DNA from 4 places in the Bradyrhizobium sp. WCU1 genome. Region 3 is predicted to be linked to each of the others. Evidence: predicted binding sites of a transcription regulator. Region 3 holds the regulator's gene; each other region holds the start of a gene.

Region 1 (5,284 bases), 470 kb from region 3:
TCGGGCCGCGCACCACGTCGACGCCGCCGATCAGTTCCGGATCGAGGAAGAACGAGCCGTTGGCATTGTGGCCCGTACGTTGATAGTTCTGCCGCGCGCCGTCGACGACGACCGCGACGCGGCCGAAATCCTGCAGGCCACGGACATTGACGACGGTCGCCGGATCGTCGCCGCGCTCCTGGAACGAGACTCCGGGCACGTTGTAGAAGATATCGGACAGCCGGTTGGGCTGCAGGCCCTGAACTTTCTCCAGGGTGACCGAGCTGACCGGCGCCAGCGCATCGATCGCGCGCTCCTCGGTCTTGGATGCCACGGCGGTGATGGTGTCGAGCGATTGCACCGGCACCGCGCCGATCTGCGCGCGCGCATTCGCCACAGGCTGCGCCGCCGCTTGCTGCTCGGCCGCAGGCTTCGGCTTGCGTTTGGCCTGCTTCGGCCGCTCAGTCGCGGGACGCGCCGCCGAAGCGTCAGACGTTTGCGCCAAACCGCTCTGCGGCAATGCCGCCGCAAATGAAAACACCGACGCACCCAATATCAAGGCGCGCGAAACCCCAGCCCCGTCAGCCATTCCAGCCCCAGCCTGATCATCGTATTTCTGGATTGGCTGGCGTGCGCTCCGGAGAGCGGCTTGCTGGCTACGTTGCAACGCAAGCCACCCGCCTGCATCGCGTGATGATTGGTTACGGGCCGGCAACAAAACGGTCAAGAATGCGGCGCCGCTGTTTATATCGATTGTAAAGTGCGGCCGTTGGAATGCGCCTTCGCCCCCTTGTACAAGCAGACACCATTTGAAGATTTCGAAGGCGCAGCACCACGAGATGTCGGCAACTTCCGGAGACAACATCGGCGCGGCCGAAAAGCAGGCCGAACCCGCGTCCGACGCCGCGAAAACACTCGTGATGCGCGGAAATCGCCTCGACAGCCGCGACCTGTTCTCGACCGAACGCGAGATCATCATCGTGCATGGCGAAGAGCATTACCGCTTGCGGCTGACCTCGCAGAACAAGCTGATCCTGACGAAATGATGCCCCCGATGACAATTTGCCGCACGCTCGCTTTGCTCGCGCTCTCCTGTCTGCTGCAGATCGGCACGGCGACCGCCGAGGGCATCACCGTGCATGACGCACGCGACCGCGACGTCGTGATCGACGATCCCTCGCGGATCGTCTCGATCGGCGGCGCGATCACCGAGATCCTCTATGCGCTCGGCTTCGAGGATCGCATCGCCGGCGTCGATGCCACCAGCCTCTATCCACCGGCAGCGCTGCGCGAAAAGCCCGATGTCGGCTATATGCGCCAGCTGTCGCCCGAGGGCGTGCTCGGCCTGCATCCGTCGCTGGTGCTCGCGGTGCAGGGCTCCGGGCCGAAGGAAACCATGGACGTGCTGGAGGCGGCGAAGGTGCCGCTGGTGCTGGTGCCGGAAACCTTCTCGGAGGCCGGGCTGGTCGAGAAGATCAGGCTGGTCGGTCACGCCATGGGCGCTGAACCACGTGCTGCCTGCCTGGCCACCGCAGTCGAAAACGATCTCGCGCAACTGCGCACGCTGCGCGCCAAGGTGACGAAGCCGGTGCGCGTGATGTTCGTGATGTCGATGTTGAACGGCCGGGCGCTGGCCGCGGGCCGCAAGACCGCCGCCGACGAGATCATCCAGCTCGCCGGGGGCGTCAACGCGATCGACGGCTACGATGGCTACAAGCCCGTCAATGACGAGGCGATCGTGGCGGCGAAGCCGGATGTTGTGTTGTCGATCGATCGCGGCAAGGATTCGCTGACTTCGGAGGCGGTGTTCGCGCATCCGGCCTTCGCGCTGACACCGGTCGCCGCCAACAAGGCCTTCATCTCGATGGAAGGACTCTATCTCCTCGGTTTCGGACCGCGCACCGCGACTGCAGCCCGCGATCTCTCGGTCAAGCTCTACCCGGCGCTGGCGCCGGAGGCCGGCAACTTCAAGCCGGCGGCGCTGACCGCGAACTGCCGGCAATGAGCGTGCTGGCCGGGCGCGGCGCGCGGGCGAAACAACGCCGCACCGGTATGTCGCCGCGGCCTGCGGCGACACTCACTTTGCTCTGCCTGCTTGCAGTGCTCACAGGGACCGCGCTGGCCGCCCTGACGGTCGGGGCTGCCGGCATTCCGATGGCACGGCTTCCGGCCGCGCTCGGGCTATGGGCGGACGGCACGGCCAACCCGCTGCTCGCGCGCGACCAGCTTGTGGTGTGGTCGATCCGGATCCCGCGCATCGCGGCAGCCGCGATGGTCGGCGGGCTCCTTGCCGTATCAGGCACGATCATGCAGGGCCTGTTCCGCAACCCCCTCGCCGACCCCGCGCTGGTCGGCGTCTCCTCCGGCGGTGCGTTTGCAGCCGCGGCCGCGATCGTGTTCACCGACAGCCAGCTCGGCGAGAGCCTGCGCTTCCTGCAGCACCAGCTGTTGCCGATCGCGGCCTTTGCCGGCTCGCTGCTCACGACCATCGTGCTCTATGCCATCGCCAGCCGCGGCGGCCGCACGTCGATTGCGATCTTCCTGCTCGCCGGGCTCGCGATTGCCGCGATCGCCAATGCCGGCATCGGGCTTCTGGTGTTCGTCGCCGACGACCGCCAGCTTCGCGATATCACTTTCTGGCTGCTGGGTTCGCTCAGCGGCGCGACCTGGAGCAAGCTCACGACGCTGGCGCCAGTGCTGGGCGTTGCGCTGATCGCCTGCCTCTCGATCGCGCGCGGGCTCGACGTGCTGGTGCTCGGCGAGGCCGAGGCATTCCACAGCGGCGTCGACGTCGAACGGCTGAAGCGGATCTCGATCGTGCTGGTGTCGGCGATGACCGGCGTCGCGGTCTCGGTCTGCGGCGTGGTCGGCTTCGTCGGCATCGTCGTGCCGCATCTCTTGCGGCTGGTGATCGGCCCCTCGCATCGCCTGCTGCTGCCGGCGTCGGCGCTGCTCGGCGCCATCCTGCTGGTCGGCGCCGACACGGTGGCACGCACCATCGTGGCGCCGGCGGAAATGCCGATCGGCATCCTGACCGCGGCGATCGGCGCGCCCTTCTTCCTCGCCATGCTGCTGCGCCAGCGCGGGCTGGTGTCGCTATGACGGCGCTGCTCGAGGCCCAGTCAGTGTCCATGACCGTCGGCGGTACGACCCTGGTCGACGCGATATCGCTCCGGATCGGCGCCGGCGAGATGGTGGCGATCGTCGGCCCCAACGGCGCCGGCAAGTCGACCCTGTTGCGGATGCTGTCGGGCGATCTAAAGCCATCCCGCGGGACGACCAGGCTCAAAGAGCGCGACCTGCACGGCTACGGTCCGCGCGAGCTGGCGCAGCACCGCGCGATGCTGTCGCAGCACGTCAACGTCACCTTCCCGTTCACGGTCGAGGAAATCGTCAGCATGGGCGCCGGCGAGAGCCCGCGCACGGCGGCGCGTGGCCTGGTCAGGGCGGCGCTGGACGAGGTCGGGCTGGCGCATTTCCGTTCCAGGCAATTGCCGACGCTGTCCGGGGGCGAGCAGCAGCGTGCGCATTTCGCCCGCGTGCTGGTCCAACTCGCCTGCGGCGAGGCGCTGCATGGGCCGGGGCTGTTGCTGCTCGACGAACCGACATCGAGCCTCGATCTGCGGCATCAGATCGACCTGGTCGAGACCGCGCGGCGGCGCGCCGCGCGCGGCACCGCCGTGATCGCGATCCTGCACGACCTCAACCTTGCGATGCGGTTCGCCGACCGTATCCTGCTGCTGCATCGCGGGCGGCTTGCCGTCGACGGCGACCGCGCCGCCGCCATGCGGACCGACACGCTCCGGCAGATCTTCGAAATCGACGCCGCGATCGACCACACCGCAAGCGGCGTGCCGTTCCTGCTGCCGCAAACCATGCGGCCGGCGAGCAAGGCGACGTAAGGCCGCAAGGCTTATCCCGTCGCAACATCGGCGATTCACAAAACTGTCAGCGGGCTGTAACAGGCGCCCCGGAGAACACCGCATCGTTTGTCCTTTGGGAGATCAACCATGCGCCTGTCACTGCTCTGTTCCGTCGCCTCGATCCTGCTCGCCGCACCGGCGTTCGCGCAGGGCGAAGGCGAATTCCCGGCGACGCTGGCGGGTCACGCCGTGATGCCGGCCGAGAGCTTCATCGACGCCCCCGCCGATGCGCCGGCCGATCTGAAGACCTCGGGCAAATACACCACCGGCAAGCGCGTCGACGCCATCGGCACTGTGATGGGCAAGTCCTACGAGCGGCCGACCGGCGTGTCGCTGCCGTTCAAGGGCCAGCCGCTGCAGGGCCATTCCGGCATCAAGGCAATGCCCGACGGCACGTTCTGGGTGATCACCGACAACGGCATGGGCTCGCGCTACAACTCGGCGGACTCGATGCTGTATCTGAACCGCTACAAGATGGACTGGGCCGGCGGCAAGATCGAGCGGCAGGAGACCGTGTTCCTGCACGATCCCGACAAGAAGGTGCCGTTCCGCATCGTGCATGAGGACACTGCCAAGCGTTATCTCACCGGCGCCGACTTCGACACCGAGGGCTTCCAGATCATCAACGACACGTTCTGGATCGGCGACGAGTTCGGGCCCTACATCCTCAAGGCCGACAAGACCGGCAAGATCCTCGCCGTGTTCGAGACCGTCGCCGACGGCAAGCCGGTGCGCTCGCCGGATCACTGGGCGGTGCAGTCGCCCGGCGCGCCCGGCGCCACCTACACCAACGTCAATCTGCGCCGCTCCAAGGGTTTTGAGGGCTTTGCCTCTTCCAAGGACGGCAAGTTCCTGTACGGCCTGCTCGAAGGACCGCTGTGGGATGCCGACAAGAAGGATTGGGAGAAGGTCGACGGCAAGGAAGCCTCGCGCATCCTCGAATTCGACGTCGCGGCGGAGAAGTTCACCGGGCGCTACTGGCAATATGTGTTCGAGCAGAACGGCAATGCGATCGGCGACTTCAACATGATCGACCCGACCCAGGGCCTCGTGATCGAGCGCGACAATGGCGAAGGCACCGCCGACAAGGCCTGCCCGCAAGGCCAGCGCGGCGAGAACTGCTTCCCCGATCTCGCCAGGTTCAAGCGCGTCTACAAGATCGAGCTGTCGGATGCCAATATCGGCAAGCCGGTGCGCAAGGTCGCCTATATCGACCTGATGAAGATCCGCGATCCGAACAAGAAGGCCCGCAAGCCGCTCAACGACGGCGTCTACACTTTCCCGTTCTTCACCATCGAGAACGTCGATCGGGTCGACGACACCCACATCATCGTCGGCAACGACAACAACCTGCCGTTCTCCTCGAGCCGCGATCCGAACAA
Region 2 (5,284 bases), 2.2 Mb from region 3:
CGCTTGCGCCGGCCAGAAGCAGACGACGCGTCGACAGCTGCTGCACCCCGCCTTGCGTCACGGAAGCTTTGCCGACCATCCCGGTGCGGCTGGTCTGTGGAGCATGCGGCTTGGCGGACATCGGACTTCTCTCATCGAGCACAGGCGGGACAGCGGCCGCGGCCATCTCGTTGGCGTTGCGGTCTTCCCTGAGAGTCCCGAGACCGGTCACAACCGAAAAAATAACTCGTCCCTTTGTCGCCGGATGCGGCAACGCCTGGGCGCGCAAGGCCACGCCCGATCATCCCAGCAGGACGATTCCGCCAGGCAGATTGGTGATCGTCGCACCGAAAACCTGTTGAATCTGCCCAACGACACCATCGACATTGGCGATCAGAAAGCGGGCATTGAACAGCCTGCGTCCCAGCGCCGCATTGGTCACGATGATCCGTCCCGGGCGATAGCGGTTGATCTCCTCGACCGCCTCCGACAACGGCGTGCCGTGGAACACCAGCACCCCCGCCTGCCACGCCGTCACCGCGGCCGGATCGATCGAGGTCACCGCCCCGAGGTCTCCCGCGGCATAGATGATCTGCTGTTGCGGGCGCAGCCGAACCGCGCGCGCCGCCGATGCGACCTCCACTTCACCGGCAATGCAGGTGGTGGAGACCGCACCTCCAACAAGATGGATATTGAAGGTCGCTCCCTCCGCCACCGCGCGCGCATCCCCGGCGAGCACTTCGACGCGATGCGAGCCGAGAGCCGTGACCGCGGCCTCGCCGGACAGGAGTTCGATACGCTCGGTTCCAGCTTGCGCAGTCCGCAACGCGATACTGGTTCGCGTGTTCATTTCGATCGACGAGCCGCCGGGGAGCGCGATGTTGCGCTGCTCGCCGATTGCCGTCCGGTAATCGGCAGCAAGCTCCGAGACCGAGGGCCACAAGCCGAGCGGAGGACGGACGGCGAGATAGGCTGCCGCCGCCGTCGAGGCGGCCAGCGCCCCGCCGATGAAGGCGCGCCGCGCCATATGCGGCCTTGGTGCGATACGCGCGTGGTCGCGCCAAGCCGCTGACCCGGCCGCTGCGGGTCCGATCGTGTCCCAGACCCGGCACGCCCGGGCAAATGCATCTGCACGCACCGGATCGACGGCCGCCCACTGCTTGAACGCCTCGATATCGGCCCCATTGGCCTTGCCCGCGGCGAAGCGAAGCAACCAGTCCTGTGCCTCGCGGTCGAGCGCGTCGAGCAATGCCGCCGGATGGTCCGTGCTCCTCATCGTACCGTTGCTTCCCCGCGACTGGCCCGCAGTCGATCCATGGCCTCTCAATCCTCAGAGTCTTTTCGCGTCCTCGGACCGAATCTTTGAACGACATCCCGCCCAAGCCGGAGCGCGCAATGCGCCAGCGCATGTTTCAACTCGAGCTCAACCAGCCGCTGCGAGATCCCGAGACGAGCGGCGATGTCGCGCAGCACGATGCCGTCCAGCCGCGACAACAGCAAGATCTGGCGCCGGCGCGGCGTCAATTCCGCCAGCGCCCGCCTCAGCGCCTCCACTTCGGACCTCGCGTTCGCGGCACGTTCCGGATCGGGAGCTTCGTCGACGAGGCCGATCGCGGCCTTGGCGTCCGACAAGGTCACCAGGCGCTTCTCGCCCCTCCAGTGCGACAGCGCGGCATGGAAAGCCATCTGGATCAGATAGCTTCTCGGGCTGCGCAGCTCGCCCGGCGGAGCCGCACGATCGAGCCGCAACCAGGTGTCGTGCAGCACGTCGTTGGCAAGCTCGGCCGAGCCCAGCCGCCGTGTCAGCCTGGCGCGCAGGTCATCGTAACCGAGAACGAAGAGTTGCCGCAGCAGATCGCGATTGGAGTGGTTCATGCGCGGCCGTTACCTCGGCCCGCTCGCGGCACGGCCACACCCGACCGGCTCGCCTGGCGCCTGCGCGAGAATCGCGATCGTGACCGGCTGCGGCATATCCGCCGGCGGCGCTCCGAGCGACAACCTTTGCAGCGTGCCGACAACATCGACGCTCCGCTGCGTGCCCGTCGAGATATCGAACAGCTGGGCGCGCTCGATCAGGCCGGACGCCGCAATCCAGACCTTGAGCAGCACATCGACGTCGCGCGGCCGGGTCTCGGCGTGGGCGCACAGGGCACGAGAGACCTCCTTCTGGAGCGTCGCGAAATATGATTGATCGGTCGCGCCGGCGACCCGGATCGACGCCGACGAGACAAGCGTGAAGCTGCGCATGCCGGTGCTGCGCGCAGTCAGTCCGCTTCCTGCGAGAAGTTCGCGCAACGCCGCTTTTGGTTCCAGCACGCCGTGAATGGCGCGAGAGCGCTGCCCGGCCACGAGTGCGCCGTCGTAAAACACCTCAAGCCCCGTGGCGGCGCTGTAGGCGTCGAGCGCGCTGGCCAACGGCTGGGCTGCAATCTCGAAACGAACCTGCTCGTCCTGCGCAGCATCGGCGCTATCGGCAAGAAAAAACAAGCTCAGTCCGACAAACACGGTCCGCCACAACACCACGCCTGCGGGTCGCGGCAGATGAAGAGCCGCGAACATGGGCGGAATCCCAGCTTCATACAATCGTCACGTGTCAGTCACTCTAGTCAGCGTTCGTTACAGTTCATTGACACACCTTGGATGTGCAATGCCCCGGACATGCAGACCTATCCGCGCATGCGATGACCGATCGAGGCCTGCGACCTCTGTCGCCTTGCGCCGGCTGATTGGCCTTTCAAGTACCCGCCTGAACCCGTCGCAAGCGCCGCAGGCCGCGGATCGCATCGCGCGCCGGCACCTCGAGCACGACATGCGCGCCGATCGACACCGCGACGGTCGTTCCGGCCAGCAGGCCGAAAATCGCCGGGGACCAGGTGTCGAGCGGGCCGAACGTCGTCATGAACGTGGTCAGGATGATGAAATGCGTCATATAGATCGAGTAGGAGATGACGCCGAGGAAGTGCATCGGCTTCGACCCAAGCAGCCGCGAACTGAGCGAATCCTCGCCGGTTCCAGCGAGCACCACGAACGGCCACACGAACACCAGCATCTGCGGGTTGGTCGGCCCGCGATAGGCCAGCAGCACAATGAGCGCGACGCCGCACCAGATCGCGCCGGAAAATCGCGTGCACGCGGCATGAAGCCCGTCGCGGCGCTGGAAGCTTGCGAAGGCGAGCCAGCCCGACACGAATCCGCAGGTTGCCCGCCCCAACGGGACCCAGTAGCTCACCTGGCTTTCCGGGACGCTGCCGATGCTGCCTTCAAAAAAGTAGCGAGCGAACAGCCAATAGCCGACGGCGGAGCAAAGCACGATGCCGAGAAACCTGGCGGCAGCCGTGGGCGGCGCGTTCCGGAACAGCAGCAGCGGGAACAGCGCAACGTAGCAAAACCACTCGGCCGAGAGCGACCAGGCCGGCGCGTCCCAGTGCATGCCGGTGCCGATCACGGGCCATCCATTCAGCATGACGAGCTGCAGCGCGAAGTCCAAGGCAGCGCGGCTGGCGGGATAGGTGACTGGATCGATCAGGCGCGGCCACACATAGAGCGCGCCGGCAGAGATCAGGCAGACCAGATAGAGCGGATAGACGCGGGCAATGCGCGCCGTCAGATAGTCCGAGAAGCGGAACGTGTCGCGGCTGTAGACATAGGACAGCGTGAATCCGCTGAGGCAGAAGAACAGGTCGACGGCGTTGTGCCACATGAATGCGGCGCCGGCATTGGCAGGAAAGGCATTCTTGAAATGCGCGAGAGCAACGGCCATGGCGGCTGCCCCTCGCAGACCGGTCAACGCCCGCAGCTCCTGCCGCATTCCCGCGCCCCCGCCTCGCGGGATTTTTCCCGCGCAAGGGCGAGTGCTACCACTCCCGGGAGCGCAGACACAATTGGAGCGGTTGGATTGCCCACTTAAACCGCAGCGGCAGCCGGTCTCCTCGGTTCATCCCTGCCGGCAGCGCCACGCTTCGACGTCGGCCTCGGTGCGGGTCGCGAGGAAGACACCCGATGCGGCGAATCAAGATCGGTCGTGAGCTGGATAGCTGGATCAAAAACCGCAACCGCAGCGGTGCTGCAATGTCGGGCTGGTGGGGGAGGCAGGACTCGAACCTGCGAAGCCATGAGGCGGCTGATTTACAGTCAGCTCCCTTTGCCACTCGGGACACTCCCCCGTCCAACAGCGTCGAACCGGCCGCGCGAGTGGCGGCGGACCGGGTCATCGAAATGACGCTGATAACCGGCCGACCCGAAGCGGGTGCGCGGTCGGGCGCGTTTATGGGGGAAGGCGGTCCCCAAAGTCAACCAAGCGGGCGCGCAATTTGCCGGTTAAATTGCCATTCTGCGACACCCGTGACACAAGCCTCACATGAGCGACCGCGACCGCAGACCTAATTTCCGAGGCAAGGGCGGTAAACCCTTCCAAAAAGGGCCGAAATTCGGCCGCCCGCAAGGCCGGCGGGACCGCGAATCCGGTTCCGACGGGCCGGTGATTCTGTATGGCTGGCACACGGTGGCGGCCGCGCTCGCAAACCCGGACCGGCAGATCCGCAAGCTTTACCTCACCGAGAACGCCGCCAAGCGCCTCGCCGAGGAGAACATCGCGACCCGCGTCACCCCGGAGATCGTCCGGCCCGGCGATATCGACCGCCGCCTCACCCCCGATGCCGTGCATCAGGGCCTCTTGGCGGAGGCCGATCCCCTGCCCTCGCCCGATATCGACACGCTGGCGCAGGAAGGCATCGTGCTGGTGCTCGACCAGATCACCGACCCGCACAATGTCGGCGCCATCCTGCGCTCGGCGGCGGCATTCGCCGTGAAGGCGATCGTCACCACCGCCCGCCACAGCCCGGAGGCAACCGGCGTGCTGGCGAAGTCGGCCTCCGGCGCGCTCGAGCTGGTGCCTGTCGTCACGGTGCAGAACCTGGCGCGCGCGCTGAACGAGCTGAACGAGCACGGCTTCCAGACCGTCGGGCTCGACAGCGAGGGCACCGAGGATCTCGGCAAGGTTCAATTGCAACAGCCGCTCGCGCTGGTGCTCGGCGCCGAAGGCAAGGGCCTGCGGCAATTGACGCGCGAGACCTGCCGCGTGGTCGCCCGCCTCGACATGCCCGGCGCGATCAAGAGCCTGAACGTGTCGAACGCCGCCGCGCTCGCGCTCTATATCGGCGCCAGCCGGCTTGGGCTGATGGGTTAGCTTGATATCCGGATCGGCCGCGGCACTTGATGGGCTGCGGAGCCTGCGGTCCGGGGCGCTTGTGAGACGGCGCTCGCACGAATTTCTGAATATTCGAAATCCACCCCTGATTTGCCCGAC
Region 3 (5,284 bases):
GTGAAATCGAGATAGCGGTCGCCGTTGGTTGCGATCAGCCAGGCGCCCTCACCGCGCTCGAAGCCGAGATCGACCCTGGCGAAGACGGGGAGCAGATGCGACGGGGCGCTGTTGGTCATGGCGTTCACTGCCGGTTTGGGGCCGACAATTGCCGCGCGCATTGACGCCAGCGCAGCAACGGCCAGCTTCGGAAAACAAAACGGCCGCCTTTGCGGGCGGCACGTGGGGTCATTCTATGCTGCGGCCGGTCGGTGTCAATCGCCAGGAGCCGCCCTTTGCCGGCCGTCCTGCAATGCCAAACCAGCGCAATCCGGAGCATTCCGGTGCAGTGGAAAAGCCTCATAGCAATGCTTAACTTTGTGGGAACATGTGGACGCACGACCGCGGACTCTTGCGCCAGAGTCACGCCATATTGTAGCGTTTGGCCTGTCGGGTACGACATCTCGTGCGGCAGTACTGGACCCTCTAAGTAGCCTTCGTGTCTCACGTAAACGTTCGGGCGCAACATCGTGTCCGGCGAGGGCTAAGGGATTCTGGCCGCAGGGATATTTGTCCAGATTTGGCTCGCAGCGCCGCTCCAATGACTGGCCGGCGCCATGCGAAAGGAAGAATGCGATGACGGTATTGACCTGGTCCGACGATCGCGTCGAGCAGCTGAAGAAGCTCTGGGAGTCTGGCCTTTCGGCCAGCCAGATCGCAGCGGAACTTGGCAATGTGACGCGAAACGCCGTGATCGGCAAAGTGCATCGGCTCGGCCTCTCCGGCCGCGCCAAGGCCCCCTCGACCGCCGCGCCGCGGCAGCGCAAGGCCCGTCCCGCCCAGCACATGATGCGGGTGGCGCGCCCGGTTTCGCGCGGCAACACCGCGCTCGCACACGCCTTCGAGGTCGAGATGGAGCCCGATCCGATCTCCTTCGACAACGTGGTGCCGATGAGCCAGCGGCTGTCGCTGCTCGAGCTCAACGAGGCGACCTGCCATTGGCCGGTCGGCGATCCCTCGAGCCCGGAATTCTTCTTCTGCGGCGGCAAGGCGCTCGCCGGCCTGCCCTATTGCGCACATCACTCGCGCGTCGCCTACCAGCCCGCCGCCGATCGCCGCCGGCCATCGGCGAAGCCACAGATCAAGTAAGCACTCGGGAAACGACGGAAGACTTCAAAACAAATCCCCGCGAAAGCGGGGATTTTTTTGTGGTGCGCAGCTCGTCATGGAGCCAACAGGACGACGCCGTGTTGTGGCCTGTGATCGCGACCAAGCCGTTACGGCTGCGGCTCGGCTTTCGCGAAGCGGTCGTCGAGCGCATAGCCGGCGCCGCGCACGGTGCGGATCGGATCCTGCTCGCGGCCCGGATTGAGCAGCTTGCGCAGGCGGCCGATATGCACGTCGACGGTGCGCTCATCGATGTAGATGTCGCGGCCCCAGACGCTGTCGAGCAGCTGCTCGCGGCTGAATACGCGGCCGGGATGCTCGAGGAAGAATTCAAGCAGGCGATATTCGGTCGGCCCGAGATCGATCGGGCGCCCCGAACGCGCCACGCGGCGCTTCTCGCGGTCGAGCTCGATGTCACCATAGGTCAGCACGGTCGCAAGCCGCTCCGGGCTCGCGCGGCGCAACAGGCCCTTCACCCGTGCCAGCAATTCCGGCACCGAGAACGGCTTGACGATGTAATCGTCGGCGCCGGTGGCCAGCCCGCGCACCCGCTCGCTCTCCTCGCCGCGCGCGGTCAGCATGATGATCGGAAGCTGCTTGGTCTCGGGCCGCGCCCGCAACCGTCGGCACAGCTCGATGCCGGACAGGCCCGGCAGCATCCAGTCCAGCACCACGAGGTCGGGAACGCGCTCCTTCAGCCGGGTGTCGGCATCGTCGCCGCGCCCCACCGTTTCGACATCGTAGCCTTCGGCATCGAGGTTGTAGCGCAACAGTGTCGTCAGCGCTTCCTCGTCTTCGACTACCAGAATGCGTGCGCTCATCGGTCTAAGTTCTTTCTCTGTGGTGATCCGTTGCCCTGACGCAAACCGAAACGCCGTCGACTACGTGTTACCCGGCACCGTGGTGGCAAAGTTGGTCATGTCGCCCTTCGGGCGCTTGTCGGTGATCTGCTGGCCTTCGATCATGTAGAACACCGTCTCGGCGATATTGGTGGCGTGATCGCCGATCCGCTCGATGTTCTTGGCGCAGAACATCAGATGGATACAGAATGAGATGTTGCGCGGATCCTCCATCATGTAGGTGAGCAGCTCGCGGAACAGCGAGGTGCAGATCGCGTCGACCTCCTCGTCGCCCTTCCAGACGTTCATCGCCGCCGGCAGGTCGTGCGCGGCATAGGCGTCGAGCACAGACTTGACCTGCGACAGCACGAGGTCGGTCATGTGCTCGAGGCCGCGGATCAGCTTCAGCGGCTGGAAGTCGCTTTCCAGCGCCGCGACACGCTTGCCCATGTTCTTGGCAAGGTCGCCGATCCGCTCGAGATCGGTGGCCACGCGCATCGCGCTGACGATCTCGCGCAGGTCGATCGCCATCGGCTGGCGGCGCGCGATCGTCAGCACCGCGCGCTCTTCGATGACGCGCTGCAGATTGTCGATCTCGATGTCGGCGGCGACCACGCGCTTGCCGAGCGCGACGTCGCGGCGGATCAGCGCGTCGACCGACTCGGTGATCATCCGCTCGACGAGGCCGCCCATCTCGGCGACCAGGCGGGTCAACTCCTGCAGGTCGCTGTCGAATGCCTTGGCGGTATGTTCAGAAGCCATCGCTTGTCTCCCTCGATCATGATCCCTTGGGGACCATGATCTCGTGTCCATATTTCAGCATGATCCGATCGGAAAACCGGTTGCCACTTTTCCGGATCATGCTCTAACCGAACCGGCCGGTGATGTAGTCCTGGGTGCGTCGATCACTCGGTGAGGTGAAGATCTTGTTGGTGTCGTCAAACTCGATCAGTTCGCCGAGATACATGAAGGCGGTCTTGTCGGAGACGCGCGCCGCCTGCTGCATGTTGTGGGTCACGATCGCGATCGTGTAGTCCTCGGAGAGCTCCTGGATCAGCTCCTCGACCTTGGCGGTCGAGATCGGATCGAGCGCCGAGCAGGGCTCGTCGAACAGGATCACTTCGGGGCGCACCGCGACGGTGCGCGCGATGCACAACCGCTGCTGCTGGCCGCCGGAGAGCGACAGGCCGGAGGCGTTCAGCTTGTCCTTGACCTCGTTCCACAGCGCACCGCCGCGCAGCGCCTTCTCGACCCGATCGTCCATCTCGGACTTCGAGATCTTCTCATAGAGGCGAATGCCGAAGGCGATGTTCTCGTAGATCGTCATCGGGAACGGCGTCGGCTTCTGGAACACCATGCCGACCCGCGCACGCAGCAGATTGAGGTCGAGCTTGGGATCGAGAATGTTGGTCTGGTCCAGCATCAACTGGCCGACCGCGCGCTGGCCCGGATACAGGTCATACATCCGGTTGAAGATGCGCAGCAGGGTCGACTTGCCGCAGCCCGACGGGCCGATGAACGCCGTGACGCGGTTGGTGCCGAGCGTCAGGTTGATGTTCTTCAGCGCGTGGTGCTCGCCGTAATAGAAGTTGAGGTTGCGCACCGTGACTTTCGGCGGCGCTTCCGGAAGCGGAACCTGGGGAACGTGGCCCGCGGCGGTCGTGGAGACGGAAAGCTCGGTCATTTTGCGGCCCTTTCGGCACCAAGGATACGCGCGCCGATATTCAGCGCGAGCACGGTGAATGTGATCAGCAGTGCACCGCTCCACGCCAGCTCTTTCCAGTAGGCGTAGGGGCTCTGCACGAAGTTGTTGATGGTCACCGGCAGGTTGGCCATCGTCTTGGTCAGATCCAGACTGAAGAACTGGTTCGACAGCGCGGTGAACAGCAGCGGCGCGGTTTCGCCGGCGACGCGTGCGGTCGCCAGCAGCACGCCGGTGATCAGACCCGACCGGGCCGCACGGTAAGCGATCCGCTTGATCACCAGCGAACGCGGCAGGCCGAGCGCGGAGGCCGCCTCGCGCAGCGGATTGGGCACCAGCAGCAGCATGTCCTCGGTGGTGCGCAGCACGACCGGGATCACGATCACGGCGAGCGCCAGCGCGCCTGCGATCGCCGAGAAGCCGCGCATCGGCACCACGACCGCGCCATAGATGAACAGGCCGATGATGATCGAGGGCGCACTGAGCAGGATGTCGTTGATGAAGCGGATCACCGAGGTCAGCTTGTCGTGCTTGCCGTACTCGGCGAGGTAGGTGCCGGCGAACAGGCCGAGCGGCGCGCCGATCCCGACGCCGATCACGGTCATGATCACCGAACCGACGATGGCGTTGAGCAGACCGCCATCGGTCGAGCCCGGCGGCGGCGTGTTCTGGGTGAATAGCTGCACGCTGAGGCCAGCAAGGCCGTTGTAGACCAGCGTGATCAGGATCAGCGCCAGCCAGGTGACGCCGAACAGCGCCGCGCCGACGCAAAGTGCACGGATGACGATGTCGCTGCGGCGGCGGGATTTGTAGATCGGGTTCATGGCGCTACTTCCCCGCTTTCGTTTCAAGCCGCATCAGCATCAGCCGCGCACCGGCGAGCACGAAGAAGGTCAGCACGAACAGCAAGAGGCCGAGCAGGATCAGGCCGGACTGGTGCAGGCCGTCGCTCTCGGCGAATTCGCTAGCGATCGCCGCCGAGATCGTGGTGCCCGGCGCGAAGATCGACGACGAGATGCGGAACGAGTTGCCGATGATGAAGGTCACCGCCATGGTCTCGCCGAGGGCGCGGCCGAGCGCCAGCATGATGCCGCCGATCACGCCGACGCGGGTGTAGGGGATCACTACGCTGCGGACGACTTCCCAGGTGGTGCAGCCCATGCCGTAGGCGGCTTCCTTCAGCACCGGCGGCACGGTCTTGAACACGTCAACCGAGATCGCGGTGATGAAGGGCAGCACCATGATGGCGAGGATCAGCGCCGCATTGAACAGGCTGAGATAGGACGGCGGGCCGGCGAACACCGCGCCGAGCACCGGGACGCCCTCGAACAGCCTGATCATGAACGGCTGGAACGTGTTGGCCAGGAACGGGCCCAGCACGAAGAAGCCCCACATGCCGTAGATGATCGAGGGGATGCCGGCGAGCAGCTCGATCGCGATGCCGATCGGGCGGCGCAGCATCTGCGGGCACAGTTCGGTGAGGAACACGGCGATGCCGATGCCGACGGGGATCGCGATCAGCATCGCAATCACCGAGGTGATCAGCGTGCCGTAGATCGGGCCGAGCGCGCCGAGCACCGGCGGATCAGCCGAGGGC
Region 4 (5,284 bases), 2.6 Mb from region 3:
GCGCTCGCGCTGTCCGCACTCGAGCAGTTCGACATCGCCCAGCTCGCGGCGCAGCGCGCCGACCAGCTCTCCGGCGGCCAGCAGCAGCGTGTCGCCATCGCCCGCGCGCTGGTGCAGGAGCCCGACATCATCCTTGCCGATGAGCCGATCGCTTCGCTCGATCCGCGCAACACCAAGATCGTGATGGATGCGCTGCTGCGCATCAACAAGCATTTCGGCATCACCGTGCTCTGCAATCTGCACTCGCTCGACCTCGCGCGCACCTACTGCGACCGTCTGGTCGGTATGGCGGCCGGCCGCGTGGTGTTCGACGGAGCGCCTGCGGCGCTCACCGACCATATCGCCCGCGAGCTCTATGACCTCGAGGCCAATGACGTCATCGGCGCGGCGCCGCTGCCGGCGCCCGACGGCGCGACCGCGCCGGCGCTCGGCACCGCTGCCGCGGCCTGAGCGTCGCGTCATTTTCAATCCGAGAGGCCGGGCATTTTGCCCGGCCAACAGGTGCAACTACAGAACAGGGGTAGTCATGATCACTCGTCGCATCATTCTGGCCGGCGCTGCCGCGCTGGCTTTTGCCGGTTCGGCCTCCGCGCAGGACTGGAAGGCAAAGTATCCGGAGCTCACCTTCGCGGTGGTGCCGGCCGAGAACGCCTCGGGCGTCACCGAACGCTGGACGCCGTTCGTCGCGTATCTGTCGAAGGAGCTCGGCGTGAAGGTCACGCTGCGCATCGCCAATGACTACGCGGCCGTCATCGAAGGCCAGCGTTCCGGCAACATCCAGATTGCCAGCTACGGCTCGGCCTCGTTCGCCCGCGCCCGCCTGACCGGCGTCAAGACCGACGCCTTCGCCAACGACATGAACGCCGACGGTTCGACCGGCTACTATTCGGTGTTCTTCGTCAAGGCCTCGAGCCCCTACAAGAAGGTGGAAGACCTGAAGGGCAAGAACCTCGGCCTGGTCGATCCGAATTCCACCTCGGGCAACAACGTGCCGCGCTTCGAGCTCGACAAGATGGGCATCCACGATGCCGAGGGCTTCTTCGGCAAGGTCGTGTTCACCGGCAGCCACGAAAACGCCGTGCTGGCGCTGGCCCAGGGCACCGTCGACATCGCGGCCAACCAGTGGACCAACGAGGACGACTCGACGCTCGCTCAGATGCTGACCAAGGGCATGCTGAAGAACGCCGACGGCTCGGCAATGAAGAAGGACGACTTCCGTATCATCAACAAGTCGTCGCCGATCATCAACGGCCCCTACGCCTACAACACCGACCTTCCGGAAGATCTGAAGGCGGCGATCGCCAAGGCCTTCTTCGACGCGCCGACCAAGGACAAGGCCGCCTTCGACCGTCTCTCCGACGGCCAGAAGAAGGGCTTCCATCCCGCTACGACCAAGGATTGGGACAGCACGATCGAGCTGATCAAGTTCGTCGACAGGCTGCGCAAGAAGGCGAGCTGATCGCCTCCCGGAAACGAACCGGGCCGGGTTTCAATAACCCGGCCCGTTGCATTTGACCTCCAGCCAAACCGACCAGAACGATGGCCACTGCCGTATCCATTCTTCCAGCCCAGCAATTGGCGGTGCTGGAAGACGCCTACCGCAAGGCGGTCGCGCGCAAGCGGCTGAAGGGCGCGCTGGCCACCGCGGCGTTTTGCATCGTTCTGGTCATCGCGGCCTTCGGCGCCGAAGTGAATTTGCGCACGCTGTTCACCTATTTCGGCAACTTCGTCAGCTATTTCGATCGTATTCTCACGCTCGATTCCGGCGCGCGGGTCTGGACCGATCCCGGCGAATGGTTCTGGGGCTGGCATAAATGGCTGAGGATGCTCGGCGAGACGATCCTGATCAGCTATGTCGGCACGCTGACCGGCGCGGTGCTCGCTTTCGCGCTGAATTTCTTCGCCGCCCAGAATACCTCACCCGGACCGTGGGTGCGCTTCGTCGTCCGCCGTCTGCTGGAATTCGCCCGCACCGTGCCGGGCATCGTATTCGCGCTGATCTTCGTGATCGCGTTCGGCCTCGGCCCGATGGCCGGTGTGCTCGCGATTGCGATCCACACCACCGGGGCTCTCGGCAAGCTGTTCGCCGAGATCGTCGAGAACGCCGACATGAAACCGGTAGAGGGCATCCGCTCCACCGGCGCAAGCTGGCTGTCCTGCATGCGCTTTGCCATCCTGCCGCAGGTGTCGGCGGGCTACGCCAGCTATGCGCTGCTGCGGTTCGAGATCAACGTCCGCGAAGCGTCGGTGATGGGCTTCGTCGGCGCCGGCGGCATCGGGCAGGAGCTCGTGGTCGCGATCCGCAAGTTCTACTATTCCGACGTCAGCGCCATCCTCGTCACCATCATCGTCACCGTCTTCATCATCGACATCTCGACCGGCTGGCTGCGCGGCCGGCTGTTCGGTAAGGAGACCCGCCGATGAGCCAGATGCCGAAGCCGGACGCTGCGGAGCTGCGGGCCAAATATCCCGGCGTGTTCGAGCGGCCCGCATCGGCGCGGCTGGCGATGCCGGCCATGATCGCGGCAGCGCTCGCGATCTTCGTCTACGGCCTGGTCGATCTCGACTTCTCGCCGACCAGGCTGATCGCGGGGATGAGCCAGCTCGGCTGGATCACCATGATGATGATCCCGCCGAATCCCGGTTCGTCGTTCCCGCTCTACATGCAGGCGCTCGGCGAGACGCTGTCGATCGCGCTGCTTGGTACCACGCTTGCCGCGCTGCTGGCGCTGCCGGTCAGCCTGCTCGCGGCGCGCAACATCATCCCGTCGAACCTGATCCGCTTTCCGGTGCGCCGCTTCCTCGACTCGATCCGCGGCGTCGATACGCTGATCTGGGCGCTGGTCTGGATCAACGTCGTCGGCCTCGGCCCGTTCGCCGGCGTGCTGGCGATCATGGTGTCGGACTTCGGCGCGTTCGGAAAGCTGTTCTCGGAGGCGATCGAGGCGGCGGATCGCAAGCAGGTCGAGGGTATCAGGGCCTCCGGCGGCAATGCGCTGCACGAGATCCGCTTCGGCCTGCTGCCGCAGGTCTTGCCTGTGATCGCCGGGCAGGTGCTCTACTTCATCGAGTCCAACACCCGTTCTGCCACCATCATCGGCATCGTCGGCGCCGGCGGCATCGGCCTGCAGCTCGCCGAGCAGATCCGCGTGCTGGAATGGCAGAAGGTGTCGTTCCTGATCCTGATGATCCTGATCGCGGTCGCCGCGATCGATTTCATCTCGAGCAAGCTGCGCTTTGCCATCATCGGCCAGCGCGCCGTCGTGTAGCGTCTCCTCTGCCTCTCCCCGCAACAGCGGGGCGAGCCAGAAGCACACTACGTCAGCCGTTCTCGACCAGAAACTCGACGCGCTCGGCGGCGAAGCGCGAGCGCTTGGTCACCAGCGGCTGGTCAGTCAGATCGACGTCGGTCGAATCGACCACGAGCACGGGCCGTCCCAGCGGCAGATCGAGCCGCGCCGCGTCGGTGGCGTCGGCGATCGCCGCGGTGATCCTTGTCGAGGAGCGCCGGTAATCGCGGACGCCATAATGCGCCAGCAGCTTGGTCATCGAGCGGACATCGGCGAACACGCTGCCGGCATCGGGAAATCGCTCCGCCGACAGCCAGGTGGTGGAGACGCAGATCGGAGTCCGATCCGCGAAGCGCACGGCCTCGATCCGGATCAGCGGCGCGCCGGTCTTCAGGCCGAGGTCGCGCGCGAGTTCGCGGTTGGCGAGGTCGCTGCTTGCCTCGATCAGCTGGCCGCGCGGTTCGTGACCTTCGGCGCCGACGATCTCCGAAAACCGCGTGCGTGAGCGCAGCGGATAAGCGAGGCGCTGGGCTTCGACATAGGTGCCGCTGCCGCGCTCGGCGCGCACCAGGCCGCGCTCCGCGAGTGCGGCGAGCGCCCGCCGCACGGTGTGGCGGTTGACCCGGTAAGTCTCGGCGATCTCCATCTCGCCCGGCAGTTTTTCACCGGCGGCAAAGCGGCCGTCAGCGATGCCGCGCTCGATGCCGTCGGCGACCTGCCGCCACAAGGCGACGCCGGAACTCTCCTGCATGCTCATCGCGCGGTGATACCAGAAATCTTCGGTTTGTCACGAAACAGTCATGGCGCTCGGCTATCAAGTTGTCTATTATCATAGACAACTTGATGCAAGCAAGGTTGCGCATGAGTTCGACCAATTCGACCGGACCAAACAGCAAGCAGGCGCAGCGCAAGGCCGCGATGTCGGTGCTGGCGCACTCCGCCGCTAGCGACATCGCAGGCCGGCTGGCGGCGATCACGTTGCCCGGGCATGAGAACCTGCGCGAGCCCGAGAACGGCCTCGTGATGATGCGCGGGCGGGTCGGCGGCGACGGCGCGCCGTTCAATCTCGGCGAGGCGACGGTGTCGCGCGCGGCGGTGCGGCTTGCGAGCGGCGAGGTCGGCTTCGGCTACACGCTCGGCCGCGATGCCGAGAAGGCACGGATGATCGCGCTGTGCGACGCCATGGTGCAGTCGGCGGAGTTGTCCGGCGAGGTGGAGGCCAAGGTGATCGCGCCGCTGCGGGCCGCCATGAATGCCGAGCGTAGCCGCAAGGCTGCCGAGACCGCGGCGACGCGGGTCGATTTCTACACGATGGTGCGCGGTGAGGGATGATGCAATGACGACGATTGCCGAAATGCCCGCAGGCTTTGCCGACAAGGTGCTGTCGGCGCAATCAACCTTCCGCTCCGTGATGGATGCGATGGCGCGCCCGGGCAGCGTGCAGCGCGTCGCCGCCAGCGTCGGAACGCCGGCCGGTCTGATGCGCGGCGCGGCCGCGATCGCGCTGACGCTGTTCGATCACGATACGCCGATCTGGCTCGACGCTGCGATGTCCGCAACGCCCGATGTCGCCCGCTGGCTCAAGTTTCACGCCAGCGCGCCGGTGGTCGAGGATTCTTCGATCGCAAGCTTTGCGCTGATCGGAGATGCCGCGAACCTGCCCGCACTGGAGTGCTTCGCGTTCGGCAGCGGCGAATATCCGGACCGCTCGACCACGCTGATCCTGCAGATCGACAGCCTGACGCAGGGGCCGGCCTTCGAGCTGAAGGGGCCCGGCATCGACGGCAGCGCGGTGCTGCAGGCGATGATCAAGCCGCGCGATTTGTTCCAGCGGCTGTCGATCAACGAGGCCCTGTTCCCGCGCGGCATCGATGTCGTGCTGGTCCATGACGACAATATTGTCGCGATCCCGCGCACCACGCGGCTGATCGCAAGCGGAGTGTGAGCGATGTATGTAGCGGTCAAGGGAGGCGAGCGCGCCATCGAGAACGCTC

What was found. The regulator PhoB, encoded in region 3, activates phosphate uptake and scavenging genes when phosphate is short. The targets are predictions, from matches to a motif close to TGTCATNNANCTGTCAT.
Region 1: a site for PhoB is predicted at 3,926-3,942, ahead of ACTUWL_RS21855 (esterase-like activity of phytase family protein). Genes of this name have one in related genera too.
Region 2: a site for PhoB is predicted at 2,595-2,611, ahead of ACTUWL_RS30155 (STN domain-containing protein). Genes of this name have one in related genera too.
Region 4: a site for PhoB is predicted at 4,076-4,092, ahead of phnF (phosphonate metabolism transcriptional regulator PhnF). Genes of this name have one in related genera too.

Annotation. Positions count from the first base shown of each region.
Region 1 covers NZ_CM130280.1:4,725,290-4,730,573, reverse strand. The annotation lists gene ACTUWL_RS21880 (TonB-dependent hemoglobin/transferrin/lactoferrin family receptor) at 1-568, opposite strand, end outside; gene hemP (hemin uptake protein HemP) at 819-1,025, shown strand; gene ACTUWL_RS21870 (heme/hemin ABC transporter substrate-binding protein) at 1,034-1,984, shown strand; gene ACTUWL_RS21865 (FecCD family ABC transporter permease) at 1,981-3,081, shown strand; gene ACTUWL_RS21860 (heme ABC transporter ATP-binding protein) at 3,078-3,881, shown strand; gene ACTUWL_RS21855 (esterase-like activity of phytase family protein) at 3,990-5,284, shown strand, end outside.
Region 2 covers NZ_CM130280.1:6,441,678-6,446,961, reverse strand. The annotation lists gene ACTUWL_RS30170 (filamentous hemagglutinin family protein) at 1-121, opposite strand, end outside; gene ACTUWL_RS30165 (FecR family protein) at 281-1,228, opposite strand; gene ACTUWL_RS30160 (RNA polymerase sigma factor) at 1,303-1,854, opposite strand; gene ACTUWL_RS30155 (STN domain-containing protein) at 1,864-2,562, opposite strand; gene ACTUWL_RS30150 (acyltransferase family protein) at 2,714-3,739, opposite strand; tRNA gene ACTUWL_RS30145 (tRNA-Tyr) at 4,057-4,142, opposite strand; gene rlmB (23S rRNA (guanosine(2251)-2'-O)-methyltransferase RlmB) at 4,337-5,164, shown strand.
Region 3 covers NZ_CM130280.1:4,251,529-4,256,812, reverse strand. The annotation lists gene ACTUWL_RS19735 (aspartate aminotransferase family protein) at 1-119, opposite strand, end outside; gene ACTUWL_RS19730 (GcrA family cell cycle regulator) at 616-1,128, shown strand; gene phoB (phosphate regulon transcriptional regulator PhoB) at 1,257-1,967, opposite strand; gene phoU (phosphate signaling complex protein PhoU) at 2,028-2,747, opposite strand; gene pstB (phosphate ABC transporter ATP-binding protein PstB) at 2,851-3,669, opposite strand; gene pstA (phosphate ABC transporter permease PstA) at 3,666-4,511, opposite strand; gene pstC (phosphate ABC transporter permease subunit PstC) at 4,516-5,284, opposite strand, start outside.
Region 4 covers NZ_CM130280.1:1,642,748-1,648,031, reverse strand. The annotation lists gene phnC (phosphonate ABC transporter ATP-binding protein) at 1-450, shown strand, start outside; gene phnD (phosphonate ABC transporter substrate-binding protein) at 527-1,459, shown strand; gene phnE (phosphonate ABC transporter, permease protein PhnE) at 1,540-2,424, shown strand; gene phnE (phosphonate ABC transporter, permease protein PhnE) at 2,421-3,269, shown strand; gene phnF (phosphonate metabolism transcriptional regulator PhnF) at 3,322-4,047, opposite strand; gene phnG (phosphonate C-P lyase system protein PhnG) at 4,152-4,622, shown strand; gene phnH (phosphonate C-P lyase system protein PhnH) at 4,627-5,235, shown strand; gene ACTUWL_RS07380 (carbon-phosphorus lyase complex subunit PhnI) at 5,239-5,284, shown strand, end outside.